4 regions of the Acidihalobacter prosperus genome follow, and region 4 is predicted to be linked to each of the others. Evidence: predicted binding sites of a transcription regulator. Region 4 holds the regulator's gene; each other region holds the start of a gene.
What was found. The regulator sigma-54, encoded in region 4, starts transcription at its own class of promoters, with help from an activator protein. The targets are predictions, from matches to a motif close to TGGCANGNTNCNTGCTT.
Positions count from the first base shown of each region.

Region 1: the regulator sigma-54 is predicted to act here: its motif matches at 2,064-2,080, upstream of flgA (flagellar basal body P-ring formation chaperone FlgA).
Region 2: the regulator sigma-54 is predicted to act here: its motif matches at 2,339-2,355, upstream of nifH (nitrogenase iron protein).
Region 3: the regulator sigma-54 is predicted to act here: its motif matches at 2,988-3,004, upstream of nifV (homocitrate synthase).

Region 1 covers NZ_JQSG02000002.1:70,249-74,790, reverse strand. Annotated here, with positions in the region: gene THPRO_RS04275 (HDOD domain-containing protein) at 1-947, opposite strand, end outside; gene THPRO_RS04270 (chemotaxis protein CheV) at 1,019-1,954, opposite strand; gene flgA (flagellar basal body P-ring formation chaperone FlgA) at 2,201-2,887, shown strand; gene flgM (flagellar biosynthesis anti-sigma factor FlgM) at 3,028-3,375, shown strand; gene THPRO_RS04255 (flagella synthesis protein FlgN) at 3,420-3,887, shown strand; gene THPRO_RS04250 (CheR family methyltransferase) at 3,901-4,542, opposite strand, start outside.
Region 2 covers NZ_JQSG02000001.1:310,715-315,256, reverse strand. Annotated here, with positions in the region: gene nifD (nitrogenase molybdenum-iron protein alpha chain) at 1-1,295, opposite strand, end outside; gene nifH (nitrogenase iron protein) at 1,393-2,286, opposite strand; gene THPRO_RS01495 (Nif11-like leader peptide family natural product precursor) at 2,672-2,890, opposite strand; gene THPRO_RS01490 (dinitrogenase iron-molybdenum cofactor biosynthesis protein) at 3,060-3,809, opposite strand; gene THPRO_RS01485 (BolA/IbaG family iron-sulfur metabolism protein) at 3,820-4,086, opposite strand; gene grxD (Grx4 family monothiol glutaredoxin) at 4,101-4,415, opposite strand; gene THPRO_RS01475 (rhodanese-like domain-containing protein) at 4,448-4,542, opposite strand, start outside.
Region 3 covers NZ_JQSG02000001.1:336,959-341,500, forward strand. Annotated here, with positions in the region: gene THPRO_RS01630 (nitrogen fixation protein NifZ) at 1-158, opposite strand, end outside; gene nifW (nitrogenase-stabilizing/protective protein NifW) at 160-486, opposite strand; gene THPRO_RS01640 (hypothetical protein) at 505-1,020, opposite strand; gene cysE (serine O-acetyltransferase) at 1,022-1,798, opposite strand; gene nifV (homocitrate synthase) at 1,808-2,956, opposite strand; gene modC (molybdenum ABC transporter ATP-binding protein) at 3,110-4,183, opposite strand; gene modB (molybdate ABC transporter permease subunit) at 4,180-4,542, opposite strand, start outside.
Region 4 covers NZ_JQSG02000003.1:108,926-113,467, reverse strand. Annotated here, with positions in the region: gene rapZ (RNase adapter RapZ) at 1-60, opposite strand, end outside; gene hprK (HPr(Ser) kinase/phosphatase) at 57-1,001, opposite strand; gene ptsN (PTS IIA-like nitrogen regulatory protein PtsN) at 1,010-1,474, opposite strand; gene hpf (ribosome hibernation-promoting factor, HPF/YfiA family) at 1,499-1,819, opposite strand; gene THPRO_RS07260 (RNA polymerase factor sigma-54) at 2,042-3,502, opposite strand; gene lptB (LPS export ABC transporter ATP-binding protein) at 3,568-4,293, opposite strand; gene lptA (lipopolysaccharide transport periplasmic protein LptA) at 4,290-4,542, opposite strand, start outside.

The DNA.
Region 1 (4,542 bases), on a different contig from region 4:
ACGCCGCCGACCATCGGTGAAAGCCGTGCGATGGCGAGCTTGAGTTCGTCACCGCTGGTTTCCAGGCTTTCCGAAAACAGCAGGATGGGTACCGCGCCTACGCGATGCATGAGGCCCGCGAGCAGGGCATGGTCGGGGTCTAGCACGCGGGAATGGCGGGCGACGATGTAGGCGGTTGCGGAGACTTCCACGCTGGTTTCCCACAACATCTGCATTTGCCGGGCGGTCTGTGGCGAACGGGCCTTGAACACATTGTGCATTGTGATGCTGATCGCCAGGCTGGCGGTGCGCTTGAGACCGAGTCGAGTGATGGCTTCGCGCACCGAGCCGACCGCGCGCGTGCCACGGTAGGCAGCGCTGTTGGCGGCCTGCAACAGGCGGGCGGTGAGCGACGGGTCGACCTGTATGACCTTGGCAAGGTCATTGAGACTGGTCTCCGCATCGGCGGCGAGTTCGCGGATGCGTATGGCGATTTCGGGCATGCTCGGCAGTTGCATGCGCCCATCGCTAAGTGCCTTGTAGAAGCGTTCGAGCAGATCGCTTTCGACCGTGGAAATGCTTTGCTCGCCGACATCGTAGGCGCCGCCGTCGCCTTCGGCCGCGACGGCCTCTTCCACAGCCTTACGTGCGATGCTCAGCAGTCGGGTGGATTTGAGAGTGGTTGCATAGTCCACATCATCGCCATCGGCAAACAACGGCTGCTGCAGCCGTGCGGCATCCACTTCGGGGTCGATGGTCTCGATTACATCGTCGCCGCGGATCAGTTGCATGCTGCCTTCGAGCACGAAGCTGACCCATCGTTCGCGGTTGCGTGCAGGCAGGCGCTTGCCGGCGTCGAGGGTGTCGACGCGCGACGCCGCCAGCAGGTTTTGATGGGCGGCTTCGCTGAGCCGGCTGAGAGGCGCCAGGCGGCTGAGCTGTTCGATGGATACGTCCGGATTGGGCATGGATTGGCTAATCGGCGGCGCGCTCGTGGCGGGTGTGGGATCAGGCGGGGGCCATATGCCCCCGGCCGTGATTATCTCCCCTGCGTGGTGTGTTCGTGAAGTACCTTGAGGATGGTCTCGGCGAACTCATTGGGCTGGAATTTCGGCAGAAAGGCCGTCGCGCCGACACGATCCACCATGGCCTGATTGAAGGATCCGCTCAGGGATGTGTGCAGGATGACGGGCATGTCCGCCATCCGCTTGTCGGCGCGGATGCGGCTGCACAGGGTGTAGCCGTCCATGCGCGGCATCTCGATATCGGACACGATCATGTCGAACCCGCGTTCCGTGCCGCCGGACGCTGCGATGGCTTCAAGCTTGTCCAGCGCCTCTCGACCATCGTTGGCGAGCGTGACCTGCATGCCGAGCTGCTCGAGTGTCCTCCGTACCTGAAGCCGGGCGACCGACGAATCGTCGGCCACCAGCACAGAGGGCGCGGTGTCGTCATTGCCCGTTTCCTTTTCGCGGATATCATCCGAGAGGTCGGTGTTGACGCCCTGTACATCGGCCAGGATGCGCTCGACGTCCAGGATTTCGATCAACTGGTCTTCGTATTGGGTTACGGCGGTCATGTAGTGACCCGAGCGGCTGCCCTTGGGTGGCGGCAGCACGGATTCCCAGCTGATGTTGATGATGCGCTCCACCGAGGCGACACGGAAACCCTGAACGCTGCGGTTGAACTCGGTGACGATGACGAAGCTTTCCTCGCCCGCGGCCACGCCGCGTCGCCCCAGGGGGCGGGCGACCTCGATGATCGAGGTCGGGCGGCCACGAATATTGGCGATCCCGAGTACGTAAGGGTGAGCCTGCGGCACGCCCTTGAGTTTTGGCAGCGGGATGATTTCCCTGACCTTGAAGACGTTGATGGCGAATATCTGCTGCCGATCCAGTCGGAACAGCAGGAGTTCGAGCCGGTTCTGTCCCGCGAGTCGGGTGCGTTTGTCTACGGCGGTGAGGATGTCGGTCATACGGCCCCTTGATTCGGCTAGTTGTCCTTATACCGATATTGTCGGCAGCAACCCATAGGAGTTTAGAAGCTCATGAGCAACCTGGCGTTGAATCTCTCTTGTCGGGCGATGGCCCGCATATTGCTAAACAGTATACAGATCGGTGCCGGTGTCCGAGGGGCGCGCGGTATTTCGTCAAAATCATGACGTATTGGGGATCGGAGGGGGCTGCGAGTGTCGGGAAGCTGTCGATTTATCGGGTTCCTGTTGGGTGCAGGGCTGTCCCTGCTGGCGGTTTCCGTTTCGGCTGCGAGCAGGGTCGAGCCGCATGCGCGCATACTGGCGGCAGCCAAATCCTATGCGCTGGCTGAGGCTAAGCTTTCACTGACGGGTGCCAAGATTCAGGTATCGGCCTCGCCGATCGATAGCAGGCTGACCTTGCCGGCCTGCGTGCAGGGGCTCAATGCATTCAAGCCCAGTGGTGGGCGCATGATCGGCAACGCCGTGGTCGGCATACGTTGTGACGGACCACATCCATGGACGCTATACGTGCCTGTCCGGATTTCGGCGCGACTTGCGGTGGTGGTGGCGACAAGGCCGTTGAGCAGAGGCGCTCAACTGAGCGCCTCGGAGCTGGGCTTGGCGGAGCACGATCTGAGCGGGCTGGCCTATGGCTACTTGACCGCCAAGTCGCAGGCGGTGGGGCGCATGCTGACGCGCAGCGTGTCGGCGGGACAGGTGGTACAGCCGGGGATGCTGGCGCAGCCGCTGTTGGTGCACCGAGGACAGACCGTGACCATCGTCTCCGCCGCAGCCGGGATCGAGGTGACATCCCAGGGGGTGGCGCTGGCTTCCGGTTCGCGTGGCCAGCTGGTCAAGGTGCGGAACAGCGAATCGCAGCGGATCGTGCAGGGCGTGGTCAGCGGTCCCGGGCGCATCAGAATCGATGGCTAGCGGCTTCCATGCTGGTCGTGGCGGATGAATAGGGCTAAAGTTTCGTCAGGCTTGGTCGATAAGACTGGCATCGGCAGAGGCGATTGCCGCACGCGAGGCGTTTGACGCCATGCGTGTTGGCAAAGGCAACGGGTGATTGCATGAACATCGATCTCAAGAACGTCCCGCAGCAAGGCGGTACCAAGGGTGCGGGAGAGACGGCTGGCCCGTCATCTCGTACGGCGGTGCAGCAGGGCGCGCCGAGGGAGTCGGCCGGAGCCGCTCAATCCTCGGGAGCCCCCGCCGCTTCCGGCGATTCGGTCAGTCTGACGCGTGGCGGCCAGCAGCTGGCGCAGCTGCAGGCTGGATTAGCGCAACAGCCGGTTGTCGACAAGCAACGCGTGGCCGAGCTGCGGCAAGCCATCCAAAGCGGTCAGTACCATGTCAACCCGGGCCAGGTGGCGGACAAGTTGCTGGGTTTCGAAGGGCAGGCCAAGCAGCGCTCCTGATCCATGCGTGACGGCTCGGGCAGCCTCGAACGGATGGCGGTGCCGTGAACAAAGACGAATCCATGTTGTTGTCGCTGCTCTCCGAGGAAGTCTCGGAGATGGAGCGCTTGCGCGCGTTGCTTGAGGCCGAGGCCGAGGCGCTGCAGGGGTTGCAAGCCGATGCACTGCTGCAAATGGTGGAAACCAAGGCAGGGCTGGTCCAGGCGCTGGAACGGCTCGGCGCCCGACGTGCGGAGTTGCTTGTCCGTATCGGTTGCGCCAGCGATCCGCCAAGCCTGAAGCTTTTCATGGCGAATGCGCCCGCGCCCATTGCGACGGCCTGGCAGGCGCTGGTGGCGGAAACGGGGCGCTGCGAATCCCTCAATCGTCGCAACGGCGCGCTCAATCAGAGCGGCCAGCGGCAAGTGTTGCGGCTGATCAGGGTGTTGCGCGGCGAGCCTGTCGAGCCGCCGACATACGGTCGAAAGGGCGATCCCGGGGTTGGTGGCGGCCAGCCGCTGGCCAAGGCTTGAGGCGCGGCGCCGCTCAGCGACGCCGGTACGCGCTTCCCGGGCTGAAACGCACGAGTTCAAGCAGGTCGCTTGCACTGCTCGCGGTTTCTGCGGCGCCAAGGAACAGGTATCCGCCAGGGTTCAGGGCTTGCCCCAGTCTTCTCAGGATGTCTTCCTTCGCGGTCGCGGAGAAATAGATCAATACATTGCGGCAGAAAATCACGTCGAATCGCCCCAGCGTCGCGTAGCTTTGCATCAGGTTGTATTCGCGGAAACTGACACGTGCGCGAACCTTCGGGGCGATTTCCCAGCGTTCGCCCTTGTTCACGAAGTAACGTTGTCGCTGGTCGTCCGTCAACCCCCGCATCATGCTGAAGCTGTCGTAGCTGCCGACCTTCGCTTCATCGAGTATCTGCTTGGAAACGTCCGTTGCGATGATCTGGACGTTGGACAATGGCAGGCCAGGGTGCGTGCGCAGGCTTTCGTCGACCGTCATGCTTAGCGAATAGGGTTCCTGCCCCGAGGAGCAGGCGGCCGACCAGATGCGGATCGGGCTGCCCTTGCGCGCGAGTTCCGGCAGAATCTGATCGCGCAGGCTGTTGTATGGGTGCTGATCGCGAAACCAGGAGGTTTCGTTCGTCGTCATGGCCTCGACGGCTTGCCGGGCAAGCTCGCG
Region 2 (4,542 bases), on a different contig from region 4:
TGGAAGATGTACTTCTCCTTGATGCCGGAACCGATCAGGTCGGGCTTCACCTTCTTCACGAATTCCTCGAACTCGTAGCCGGTGACGTCGTCGTAGATCAGCGTGGCGTTGCCCATTTCCTTGATCGTGCGGTCGTAGTCATCGTTGTGGCCGAACTCGTAGCCGGTACCCACGACTTCCATGCCCAGATCCTCGTACGCGCCGATGACGTGACGCGGACGCAGGCCGCCGACGTAGAGCATCACGCGCTTGCCTTCCAGGCGCGGACGGTACTTGGCGATGACCGCGTCGTACTCGGCGCGATACTTCTCGATCACGCGCTCGGCGCCTTCCTTGATCTTGTCGTCGAAGTAGCTGGCGATCTTGCGCAGCGACTCGGCGATCTTGGTCGGGCCGAAGAAGTTGTACTCAACCCATGGAATGCCGTACTTCTCTTCCATGTGACGCGAGATGTAGTTCATCGAGCGGTAGCAGTGCAGCAGGTTCAGCTTGACCTTGGGGGTCAGCTCGATTTCGGCCAGGGTGCCGTCGCCGGACCACTGGGCCACCACGCGCAGACCCATCTCCTCGAGCAGGATGCGCGAGGACCAGGCGTCGCCGCCGATGTTGTAGTCGCCGATGATCGCCACGTCGTAAGGCGTCGTCTCGAAGCTGTTGTCGTTGTCGCGGTTGGGCAGCACCCAGTCGCGAATCGAGTCGTTCGCGATGTGGTGACCCAGCGACTGCGACACGCCGCGGAAACCTTCGCAACGCACCGGCACGACCGGCTTTTCGATTTCCTTGGAGGTCTTCTTGGCCACCGCCTCGATGTCGTCGCCGATCAGACCGATCGGGCACTCGGACTGGATCGACACGCCTTTGCTCAGCGGAAACAACTGATCGATTTCCTCGATCATCTTCGCCAGCTTCTTGTCGCCGCCGAACACAATGTCCTTCTCCTGGAAATCCGAGGTGAAGTTCATGGTGCCGAAGGTGTTCACGCCGGTGGTGCCGACGTAGTAGTTGCGTCGGCCGGCACGCGAATACTGGCCGCAGCCCACCGGGCCGTGGGAAATGTGGATCATGTCCTTGATCGGCCCCCACACCACGCCCTTGGAGCCGGCATAGGCGCAGCCGCGGATCGTCATCACGCCGGGCAGCGACTTGCGGTTGGAAGTGATGCACTTGTTGGACTTCTCCAGCGACTGGTCGTTGGTCGCCAAGTGCTTGGCGCGGTCCTTGCGCGCCTTCTCCGGATAGACTTCGAGCACCTCCTGGATCAGAGCCTCGGTTTCTTCTCGATTGATCAGGGTCATCGTTTCGATCTCCATGCACCGCGCCGACCGCCCATCCGCGGACCGACGCGAACAAGATGCGCCGGCCCCGGGCGGGGCCGGCGTTCGTTCATGCCGCTCAGGCAGTCGCCTCCGCGACCGCCTCGTCGGCAGCGGTCTTGCCGACGATGCTCAGATCCTCCTCGTCCATGATGCCGAACTCGGTCAGCAGCTCTTCGAGTTCGTCCATGGTGCAAGGCGTGGGGATGCAGAACTGGGTGTTCTCCACGATCTTCTTCGCCAGCGCACGATACTCGTCGGCCTGCTTCGCCTTCGGGTCGTACTCGATGACGGTCATGCGGCGAATCTCGGCGCGCTGCACGACGTTGTCGCGCGGGATGAAGTGGATCATGCGGGTACCGAGCTTGCGGGCCAGCGCCTCGATCAGCTCGTCTTCACGGTCGGTGTTGCGGGAGTTGCAGATCAGACCGGCCAGACGCACGCCACCGGAGTTGGCGTACTTCACGATGCCCTTGGAGATGTTGTTGGCCGCGTACATGGCCATCATCTCGCCGGACACCACGACATAAATTTCCTGAGCCTTGTTCTCGCGGATGGGCATGGCGAAACCGCCGCACACCACGTCGCCCAGCACGTCGTAGAACACGAAGTCCAGGTCTTCCTCGTAGGCGCCCTCTTCCTCCAGGAAATTGATGGAGGTGATCACGCCGCGGCCGGCGCAGCCAACGCCCGGCTCCGGACCGCCGGACTCGACGCACTTGATCTCGGCATAGCCGCTCTTGAGCACGTCTTCGAGTTCGAGATCCTCGACGCTGCCGGCCTCGGCCGCCAGCTCCATGATGGTGTTCTGGGCCTTGGAGTGGAGAATCAGGCGAGTCGAGTCGGCCTTCGGGTCGCAACCGACGATCATCACCTTCTTGCCCATCTCTGCCAGGCCGGCCACCAGATTCTGCGTGGTCGTCGACTTGCCGATACCACCCTTGCCGTAGATTGCGCACTGACGCATTACCATCGCTTTATCTCCTATGGGGAAATTGACCAAACGTGCTTACGCCAGCGTCATGGAGCAAGCGATGTGCCAAGATCGCAAAAACACCCAATGAATTGTTTTAATAAGGTTTTTTTGATCAAGCCCGCACACGAAGCTGCGTAGGCGACGCGACACAAACCCACACGGGTTGTCTGGATAGCGACAAAGCGCACGTGCTACGGGGGCACCACAGGCGCGGGCGCATGCCACCGGCATCGCGCCCGCAGGATAAGGATATCGACTCGATGCGGACGGACGCCCATGACGCGCGCGGGTGATGTCGGGGCAAAACCGGGGGGAACAGGGATGACGGCAAACCGGAGCGGCGAGAAGATCGCCGCTCCGGCTGCCTCGGGGATACGACGGGTCAGGCGCGCAACAGCGCCTTGGCGAGACGCTCGGAGATCTGATCGGCGGTGAACTGCGGCTCGTTCGGCGGATACAGCGTGTCCTCGTCGAACTCAAAACCGTGCTCGCGGGCGAGCGCGAACATTTCCTTGAGCTTCTGGCAGCCCTTGAGCTGGGCACCCAGCGCGGCGTCCGCGCGCGCCTTGGCGGAAAAGGCGGCAATAGCCTGAATCGACATGATGGTCCTCTTGCGGGTGTGGGTGAATCGTGCTGCTGTCCGTTCGTCCGCTGCGACCGAAAAAACCGCAGCGCCGCGTTGCTCGTCGCTTGTTTGGCATCGTCAAACTTCGCGCCCGCGCCTCGATTGGCGGCTGATAGACCCGCCACATCGCATGAACGGACGCTCGTCAGTCCCGAGCTTCCGCTTCCTCGGCGCCGGTATAGCGGCGAAACCGTTTTTCGCGCGAAATGCCGAGTATCTTGGCGAGCCAAGGCGGCGGCGAATGCCGGATCACCTGCTGCAGATCGGCCAGCACGTCTTCCGCCGGCCCGCCCTCCAGCTTCTTCATTGGATGAATATCGGCACGCACGATCTTGGCGGCCGCCGGCCCGCCCACGGAAACGACATACAGCACCTGACAGTCGCGAATCAGATCGACCCGGAAAAGATTCTTGTCGTCGGCATGGTCGGCCGCCGCAGCCGAACGGATATCGATCAGGCGTATCTCGCCGGCGGAAACCTGATAAACCAGAAAGCGCAGACAGGAACCGAAATGTCCGTCCAGATTAGCGCCGCTGTTGGAGGCGATCGCCACGCGGATCGATCCCGGCATATCATCCTCGGCATAGGCCGCCGGCCTGGGCAAGCTATCGTCCTCGCTGGTTTCGCCCCACAAAATGCGTACCGCGAGCTTGATCGGCTCCAGTCCGCCCCGATCCATGCCGTCGGTATTCTCGCTGTCCTCCTCGCCGTCCAGGCTGCCGATACCGGCCTTGAGGTCGGTCACGGTGATGCGTGCGAGCTTGTCCAGATCGAGCGGCGTGCCCAGTCGATCGTTGAGCACCTCGATCAAGGTGGACAAATCGGTGTCCGGCAGACTGCGCGCCGCCAGTGCGATGCGCAGCGCGGTGTCGCGGTCGATATTGGCAACGTTCATCGTCAAAGCCTCAAAAAGTGAGCCGGGTCAGGCCTGCGGCGGATGCGTCCGACTGCTCGGCCGGCGTGCGCGCCGTCACCGACAGCGCATGCAGGGTGCCGCGACGGATATCCTCGGCGAACAGCGCCAGCACCGCCCTCTGCCGCGCGAGCAGCCCCATGCCGGCAAAGGTCTCGCTGACCACCGTCAGCTCGAAGCTGCAATCCTCCCCCGCCACCGCGATCGCGGCGTCCGGATAACGCGCCCGCACGCGCCTGACGATTTCGCCATCCTGCATGACGTCTCCTCCACTCAGCAGGCGGCGGCGCGCAGCATGGGCACGAGCTCGCCGCTGGCCAGCATCGCCTCCATGATGTCGCTGCCGCCGATGATTTCGCCCTGGATGAACAATTGGGGAAAGGTCGGGAAATCGGAAACCTCGGGCAACGCCTGCATGATCAGCGGCGACGACAACACGTCGACATAAGCGAAATCGACGCCGGAGGCGCGCATCACAGCGGCCGCCTTGGCGGAAAAACCGCAACGCGGCGCCTCGGGCGTGCCCTTCATGTACAGGATCACGGGATGGTCCTTGAGCTGCTGACGAATCTGGTCGCTGGTCTTCATGTGAAACTCCGCAGGCGAAGGGGATGAATCGTTCAGGCCGGCAAGGCGATGTCGCACGACGACTGATGCCGCTCCCATGCGGCCCAGCCGCCGGCAAGGTTGTAAACCCGCCGCAACCCGATTCGGG
Region 3 (4,542 bases), on a different contig from region 4:
ATGAGCTGATCCTGCAGAAAGGTGCCGACATCGCGGACGTAGCCGACCGCGCCGCGCTGCACGAGCATCGTGCCGGGGTCGAGTCCCGGGTAGGTGCCGTCGTTGCGCACGTTGCGGATCAGGCGGACTTCCGAGCCGTATTCGAAGCGCGGTTTCATGTCACTTGGCGAGCTGGCTGAGCGGCACGAAGCCACCGCCGTTCTGTTGCTTGAAGACCTTGAACACCTTCTCGGTCAGCGCGTCGGACTTCACGAAGTCGAGGTAGGCGCGTTCGAGCAGGGTCTTGTACGCCATGCGCCGCGGTTCCTCGGCCTCGGGCAGTTGATCGGCGGCGCGCGCCAGGTAGTCGTGGAAGCGCTGCAGGATGTGCAGGCGGTTCACGTGGACCACCGAAGGGGTGTATTCGACCTCGAAATAGTCGAGGAAGTCCTCGGCGCTGCTCAGGGATTCCAGGTCGTCTTCAAAGGAAAAATCGTCGTCGTGCATGGGGGTGTCCTCAGTGGGTCAAGTCGTGTGGGGCAGCCGGTCCACGCCCTGTGCCATGAGCAGCAGGAAGCGCGCGCCGAGACGGTCGCCGGGGTCGAAGGCGGTCACCATGCCCAGGCGTTCGGCGGCCTCGGCGCGGCGGTCCATGCGCAGGCACAGGAAACCCGAGCCCTTGAGCGCCAGCAGGTAGAACCGCAGCATGTTCATCGAGCGCGCGCCGGCGGCGGCGATCGCGGAGACGGTCAGGCTGCGCCAGTCGCCATGCAGGTGCAGCGCGGCGCCGGCGGTTTCGAGGGCGTGCTCGGCGACCCGCAGGGCCTCGTCGTAGCGATGCTGGTAGTAGTAGAAGCGATACAGCGCGACCAGCACGCTGAGATGCCGCGGCGCGATCAGATGCGCGCGCAGCAGGCAGCGCTCGGCCTCTGCCGCGGCCTCCCCGTAGTATGACGACGCGGCTTCGATCAGGGCCTGGGCTTCCGGGTCTAGCGGATGTTCGAAATAGAGTTCCGAATCGTCGAAGTCGTGCAGGTCCATGTCAGCTCGCCTTGCGGGTGGGCGTACGCGCCGTGGCGTGGTCTTCGCACAGGGTCTCGGCTTCGCATTCGGTGCAGTCCGTCTCGGGGGCGGCCTCGTGCACGGCGAGGCGGTTTTCCAGGGTGTCGATGCGCGCCATCAGGCAGGCGATCGCCTTGCCGACCGGATCGGGCACGAGATGATGGTTGAGATCGATGCCGTGTGCCTCCGCGGGCCGCGGGCCGGTCTGCACGATGCGCCCGGGGATCCCGATCACCGTGCGCTGGCTGGGCACGTCCTCGATGACCACGGAGTTGGCGCCGACGCGTACCCCGTCGCCCAGCGTGATCGGGCCGAGTATCTTGGCGCCGGCACCGACCAGCACGCCGTTGCCCAGGGTCGGGTGGCGCTTGCCGGCGTTCCAGGTGGTGCCGCCCAGGGTGACCCCGTGGTAGAGGGTCACGTCGTCGCCGAGTTCGGCGGTTTCGCCGATCACCACGCAGGCGCCATGGTCGATGAACAGGCGGCGGCCGATGCGTGCGCCGGGATGAATGTCGACATTGCTCCACAGCCGTGAGGCGAAGGCGAGCAGACGGGCCGGATACCGCCAGCCGGAGGTCCACAGGCGGTGCGCCAGGCGGTGCACGACCAGCGCATGCACGCCGGGATACGTGGTGAGGACCTCCAGGCGGCTGCGTGCCGCCGGGTCGCGCTCGAACACGCAGGCGATGTCCTCGCGCCATTGCGCGAACAGCGTCGGACGGACAGGGTTCATGCGCGGCTGCAGATGCAGGGTCATGCGGTCCTCCTAGTGCGTGCCGGGTGTGGGCAGAGGCGCCAGTGCGCCGTAGAAGCCGAGCAGTTCCTCGGGCAGCGGGGCCCGCTTGGCGCGGGTGGCAAAGCCGCGCAGCTGCTCCAGCAGTGCCTCGGCCTGGTCGCGGGTGAGGGTGATGCCGAGTGCCGCGTAGGCGTGGGTCAGGGCATGCACGCCGGAGTGCTTGCCGAGCACGAAGCGGTGGCTGCGGCCCAGCTCGCCGGGATCGATACCCTGGTAGTTGTGCGGGTCCTTGAGCAGGCCGTCGACATGGATGCCGGCCTCGTGGTCGAACACGCCTTCGCCGACCAGGCTCTTGTGCCAGGAGACCGGGCGGCCGGAGGCCTGCGCCACGAGCTGCGAGACCCCGGTAAAGCGCTGCAGGTCGATGCCCGTCTCCATCGCGTAGAGATGGCGCAGACCGGCCACCACCTCTTCCAGCGCGGCATTGCCGGCGCGTTCGCCAAGGCCATTGACCGTGGTGTTGAGGTGGGTGGCCCCGGCGCGCGCGGCGGCCAGCGTATTGGCCGTGGCGAGTCCGAGGTCGTCGTGGGCGTGCATCTCGATGTCGAGGTCGCAGCGGGCACGCAGGCGGGAGATGCGCTCGTAGACGCCGAAGGGGTCGAGTATGCCGACCGTGTCGGCGAAGCGCATGCGCCGCGCGCCGGCGAGCTGGGCGGCCTCGGCGACGCGATCGAGGAAATCGGGGTCGGCGCGTGAGGCGTCCTCGGCGCCGACGCAGACATCAAGCCCGAGATCCAGCGCCGCGGCGACGTGGCGCCCGATGCAGGCGAGCACCCAGTTGCGGTCGCGGCCCAGCTTGTGCCGGATCTGCTGGTCGGAAACCGGTATCGACAGATCGACCATGTGCGCGCCGAGATCCGCACACAGGGCGAGATCGTCGGTGCGCATGCGGCTCCACAGTACCAGCCGCGCCGGGAGTGCGAGCTGTGCGATGGCGCGGACCGATTCGCGTTCGGCGGCACCCATCGCCGGAATGCCGACTTCAAGCTCGGGGACGCCGAGCTCGACCAGCGCGCGTGCAATCTCGATCTTCTCGTCGAGCGAGAAGGCCACGCCTGCCGACTGTTCGCCGTCGCGCAGGGTCGTGTCGTCGATCACCGGGCTTCGTTGGGCTTGCATGGCGTTCTCTCCAAGGCCTGTACAGGCAGGAAAGCAAACCGCGTGCCCAATTAAAAATATTTAATTTACAAATGCTTAATGTTTTTCTTATGGAGTGGAAAACGTCGATGCCCCGAACTTTGTCGGAACTGCGACAAACGCATCGCGCGCCGCTCAGTCGAGCAGGGCGACCGCCTTGACCTGGGCATGGACGCGCTGGCCCTCGTGCAGGCCCAGGTGTTCGCGCGAGTGTCGGGTGATGCCGGCGAGCAGCGCGGTACTGCCGAGGTCGAGGCGGACGCTCAGGGTAGGTCCATCCCCGGCGATCTCGGCGATGCGGGCGGGGAACACGTTGAGGATGCTGGTCTCGCCGCTGTGGTCGTGCAGGGCGATGCTGACGTCGCTGGCGTGGATGCGCAGCCGGATCGGTGCGCCGGGCCTGGTGTTGTCGAGTGCGATCCGGAATGTACCGTCTGCAAACCGGATCGTGGCGAGATGGGTGCGTTCGTCGAAGGCTTCGAGCGTGCCGTCGATGATGACGCCGGCGTCGCCTGGCTGACCGCCCAGCGGCAGCCGGCCGGCGGCGAGCAGCTCGGTGAGCGGGCCGCGCTCGACGATGCGACCGTCGCGCATCAGCGCGACGCGGTCGGCGAGCCGTACGACCTCGTCGGGCGCGTGGCTGACGTAGATCACCGGGATGTCGAGCTCGCGGTGGAGGCGTTCCAGGTAGGGCAGGATGGCGGCCTTGGAGGTCACGTCCAGGGCCGACAGCGGCTCGTCCATCAGCAGCAGCCGCGGACTGGTGAGCAGGGTGCGGGCGATGGCCACGCGCTGGCGCTCGCCACCGGACAGGTGGGCCACACCGCGCTTGAGCAGGGCGTCGATGCCAAGCAGGGCGATGGCCTGCTCCCAGACCACGCGCCGGCGTGCCGCCGGGGTACGGCGCAGGCCGAATTCGAGGTTGCGTCGCACCGTCATGTGGGCGAACAGCTCGGGCTGCTGGAACACGAATCCCAGCGGCCGGCGGTGGGTGGGCAGGAACACGCTGCGCGCGTCGTCCTGCCAGGTCTCGCCATCGAGCTGCACGCGTCCCTGCGCGCGCGCGAGCCCGGCGAGGCAGCGCAGGGTGGTGCTCTTGCCGCAGCCCGAGCGGCCGAACAGGGCCGTGACGCCGGGTGCGGCGTCGAGTTCGAGGTCGAGACCGAAGCCGTCCCGCTGCAGGCGCAGCGCGCAGGAAAGCCCCTTCACGGACGCAGCCCCGCCTGCCGCGGCGCGATCAAGCGCAGCAGCAGGAGTACCAGCAGCGAGAACACCAGCATGCCTCCGGACAGTAGATTGGCCTCGTGGTACTGCAGGTTTTCGACGTAATCGTAGATCGCGAGCGAAAGCACCTTGGTCTGGCCGGGGATGTTGCCGCCGATCATCAGCACCACGCCGAACTCGCCGACCGTGTGCGCGAAGCCCAGCGTGGCGCCGGTGAGGATACCGGGCCGAGCCAGCGGCAGGGCGACGGTGAAAAAGCGATCCAGCGGTGCCGCACGCAGGGTCGCTGCGGCCTCCAGCGGCTGTCGCCCGATCGCCTCGAAGGCCGCCTGTACCGGTTGCAC
Region 4 (4,542 bases):
GGCGTGCAGGGCGACGGTCTTGCCGGAGCCCGAAAGGCCGCTGATGATGATCAGTCTCACGGTTGGTTCCCGAGGCGTTCCTGCTGGCGCTGGATCAGGTCGTCGGCCGCATCATAACCGGATTGCAGCAACAGATGTTTGCGCACCGCGGCTTCGACCAGCACCGCCAGGTTGCGGCTGGGGGCGACGGGAATCTCGATCACGGGGATCTCGACACCGAGCAGGCGCCGGGTCCGGGTAATGCCGTACAGCCGGTGCTCGTCTGCATGATGGCCGCCGTGATGGTGGCGCAGGTCGATGATCAGCCTCAGGTACTTGTTGAGCTTGATCGCATTGTCGCCGTACATCGCGCGCACGTTGAGAATGCCGAGGCCGCGTACCTCGAGCATGTCCTGCAGCACCATCGGGCAACGCCCCTGCAGGGTGTCGGGGGTAATGCGGGCAAATTCGGGGGCGTCGTCCGCGACCAGTCGGTGGCCGCGGGTGATCAGTTCCAGCGCCAGCTCGCTCTTGCCCACGTTGCTGTCGCCGGTCAGCAACAGACCCGTGCCGAGTACCTCCATGAACACGCCGTGTGCGGTGGCGGTTTCGGCGAGGGTCTCGCTCAGGTAGTAGCGCAGGGTGCTGATGAGTTCCTGGGTGGCCAGTGGCGAGGCGAACAGCGGGATGCCGGCGTGCTCGGCCAGCCCGATCATGCGCTCGTCCGGGAATTCCCCGCCGCCGATCACGATCAGAATGCTTTCGCCGTTGAACATCTGCCGCAAGGCCTGTTCGCGGGCGTCGTCGTCGAGCTGGCGCAGATAGGCGCACTCGCGACTGCCAAGCACCTGGACGCAATGCGGGTGCACCAGATTCAGATGTCCGACGAGGGTGGCGCCGCCCCAGTGCGTGTCGGCGGCGGACAGCTGGTGTACGCCTCCGTCGCGTCCCGACAGCCAGGAGAGCTGCAGGCGCTTGCCGAGCGCTTGGTAGAGGGCAGCCGCTGAAAGATTGGCTTCCATGGCGTCGCCTAGGCGGCGTGCCGGGCTTCCCAGTCGCTGAGCAGTCCCAGAGTGGCTTCGCTGCCATCGGCAGTGCGCAGCTGTTGCACGGCGACCGGGTCGCTGAACAGCTGCGCCAGCCTGGAAAGCGTCTCCAGGTGTTCGCTGGCGCTATCCTCCGGCACCAGCAACGCGAACAGCAGGTCGACGGGTTGCTGGTCGGGGGCATCGAAATCGATGCCCCCGCTGAGTTTGATGAAGGCGGCCTGCGTCTCCTTGAGCCCGGTCATGCGGCCGTGGGGGATCGCCACCCCATGGCCCAAGCCGGTGCTGCCGAGGCGTTCGCGCGCGAGCAAGGTATCGAAGACCTCGTGCGAGGAAACCTGCCCGCCTTGGGCCAGCAGCTCGCTCAGTGCTTCCAGCGCCCGTTTCTTGCTGTGGATGTCGGCACCGCTGAGGATGCGCTCGGTGGTGAGAAGTTCGCCTATCTGCATGGTTCAGGTGTCGCCCCGATGTTTTCAGGTGGCCGTGCGTTTGGTCGCTTCGGCCTTGTGGTGGTCCTTGGTTTTTTCCTTGTGCTTGATGACCTGCCGGTCGAGCTTGTCGACGAGTGCGTCGATGGCGGCGTACATGTCTTCGCTGACGGCGTCCGCGAAGAGCTGGTTGCCGCTGAGATTGAGGCTGGCTTCGGCTTTCTGGCGCAGTTTTTCTACGGAGAGGATCACGTGGACGTCAATCATGTTGTCGAAATGCCGCTCGAGGCGCTGGAATTTTTCGCTCACATAGCTGCGCAGGGCGTCGGTCAGCTCGATATGGTGCCCGGACAGATTGATTTGCATACGATACTCCTCGTTGAGGGCCATGTCTTATGTGCCCATGTGGGGGGCGGGGCCGTCATGGCTGGCGCCATCCCGCGGCCGCTTTCGCGGCCAGGGGCGGCATCCCCCGCCGCCTGATGTCGACGCTCGCACCCGACCGTGCTCCCTGGTCCGGCCGGCCCGCGGCAGGTGTTTCGCGGTGCGCAAGGTCGAGGATACGTGTGAAGTCGCCATAATCTGAGTCTAGTTGAGGCGCTTGCGATCGCTGGAGGACGGGATGTTCATGCCCTCGCGGTACTTGGCCACGGTGCGGCGCGCCACCTGGATGCCCTTTTCGCCGAGCAGGTCGGCGATCTTGCTGTCCGACAGGGGCTTGTCACCGGGTTCGCCCTCGATCAGCTTGCGGATCATCGCGCGTATGGCGACGGCCGAGCACTCGCCGCCGTCGGCCGTGCCGACATGGCTGGAGAAGAAGTACTTGAATTCGAAGATGCCGCGGGGGGTATACATGTATTTCTGGGTGGTGACGCGGGAGATGGTCGATTCGTGCATCTCGACCTGTTCGGCGATGTCGCGCAGCACCAGCGGTTTCATGGCCTCCTCGCCGTATTCCAGAAAGCCTCGCTGTTGCTCGACGATGGCGGTGGCGACGCGCAACAGGGTTTCGTTGCGGCTTTGCAGGCTCTTGATGAACCAGCGGGCCTCCTGCAGCTGATTCTTCATGTAGGTGTTGTCCACGCTGCTGTCCGCGCGCCGGACCATCGAGGCGTAGGTCGAATTCACGCGCAGGCGCGGCGCCACCTCCGAGTTGAGCTCCACGCGCCAGCGCTGCCCCTGTTTGCGCACGGTCACGTCGGGGACGATGTACTCGGGGCGGCTGTTGCTGATCTGCGCGCCAGGGCGGGGGTTGAGCGACTGGATCAGTGCGATGGTTTCCTGCAGCTCGGTCTCGTCCAGATCCAGGTGACGCATCAGTGCCTTGAAATCGTGGTTGCCGAGCAGGTCGATGTGCGATTGCACAAGATGCCGCGCCGATGCCAGCCGGGGGGTGTCCCTCGGCATCTCCGAGAGCTGTATGTCAAGGCACTCGGACAGGTTGCGCGCACCGCAGCCGGGCGGATCGAGCCGTTGTACGAGATGCAGTACGGCTTCGACGTCCTCGATCTCGAGTTCGGTCTGCAGTTGATCCGCGAGCGAGGCGCGGATGTTTTCCAGGTCTTCCTGAAGATAGCCGTCGTTGCCGATCGCGTCGATCAGGGTCATGGCGATCAGGCGGTCCTGCTCGTTCATGGTGGCGAGGTGGACCTGCCAGAGCAGATGGTCCGCAAGCGATTCGCCGTCTCCGCTCTGCGACTCATAGGGGTCGCGGTCGTCGCCTTCGGAGGGTGCGGAGCCGGCCGCGGAGGGCGGTTCGTAGATGTCGTCCCAGGCGCTGTCGACGGGCAGCTCGTCCGGAATCGTGTCCTGCGACGGACTGTCCTCGGCGCTGCTTTCGCGGGCTTCGCCGTTGATCGGTTCGCCGTCCGCGCCTTCGCCCCGGCCGCCGTCCTCGTCGATTTCGAGCATGGGGTTGGTCTCGAGCACTTCCTGGATGTGCGTCTGCAGCTCGAGCGTCGAGTACTGCAGCAGACGTATCGCCTGCTGCAGCTGGGGAGTCATCGCCAGGGATTGCCCCAGCCTGAGTTGAATGGATGGCTTGATCATCGCGCCTGATGTTTATCTTGAATCCGCGTTTAACGCAATGGTCATCATCGGTCTACGGGATGTTGTTAGAGTCGGAAGTCCTGCCCCAGATAGACCTCGCGGGCCTTCTGATTGTGCAGGATGTCTTCCGGCGCGCCTTCGGCGAGCACATGACCCTCGCTCAGGATATAGGCTCGCTGGCAGATGCCGAGGGTTTCACGCACATTGTGATCGGTAATCAAGACGCCAATGTCCCGGTCGCTCAGGTGTCGCACGATCCGCTGGATGTCGAGTACCGAAATGGGGTCGACGCCGGCGAAGGGTTCGTCGAGCAGGATGAAGGCCGGGTCGGCGGCCAGCGCGCGCGCAATCTCGACGCGTCGTCTCTCACCGCCCGAGAGGCTGAAGCCGCGACTGGCGCGGATATGCCCGATCTGCAATTCATCCAACAGACTTTCCAGGGTTTCATTCTGTGCCCTGGGGTCGAGATTGTCACGCAGTTCGAGTACGGCGCGGATGTTGGCTTCGACGCTGAGGCGGCGGAAAACCGAGGCTTCCTGCGGCAGATAGCCAACGCCCATGCGTGCGCGGGCGTGCATGGGGAAGCGGGTGATGTCCTGATCGTTGAGGTGTATCCGCCCCGAATCCGGCTGAATCAGACCGACGATGATGTAGAAGCAGGTGGTCTTGCCCGCGCCGTTGGGGCCGAGCAGGCCGACGATTTCGCCGCTGCCGACCTCGAGGGAAACGCCGCCGAGCACGTCGCGTCCGCGATAGCGCTTGGTCAGGCCACTGGCGCCGAGCACGCTCATGGCGCGGATTTTCCCGTCGTGCCCTGATCGGGCACCAGCGTGGCCTCGACGCGATGCCCAGGCGCACCGGCGGTGACGACGCCATTTTTCGTGTCGTAGACGATATGCGTGCTGCTGAAGGTGTTGCGCTCCTGGCTCAGTTCGGCCTGTCCCTGCAGTTGTATCTGCCGGCTGTCCGGCAGGTAGAGCATGTGCGCCGCGTGTCCCTTGACCGGTTTGCCCTTGGGGGTGACGTCGCTGAAGGTGGCC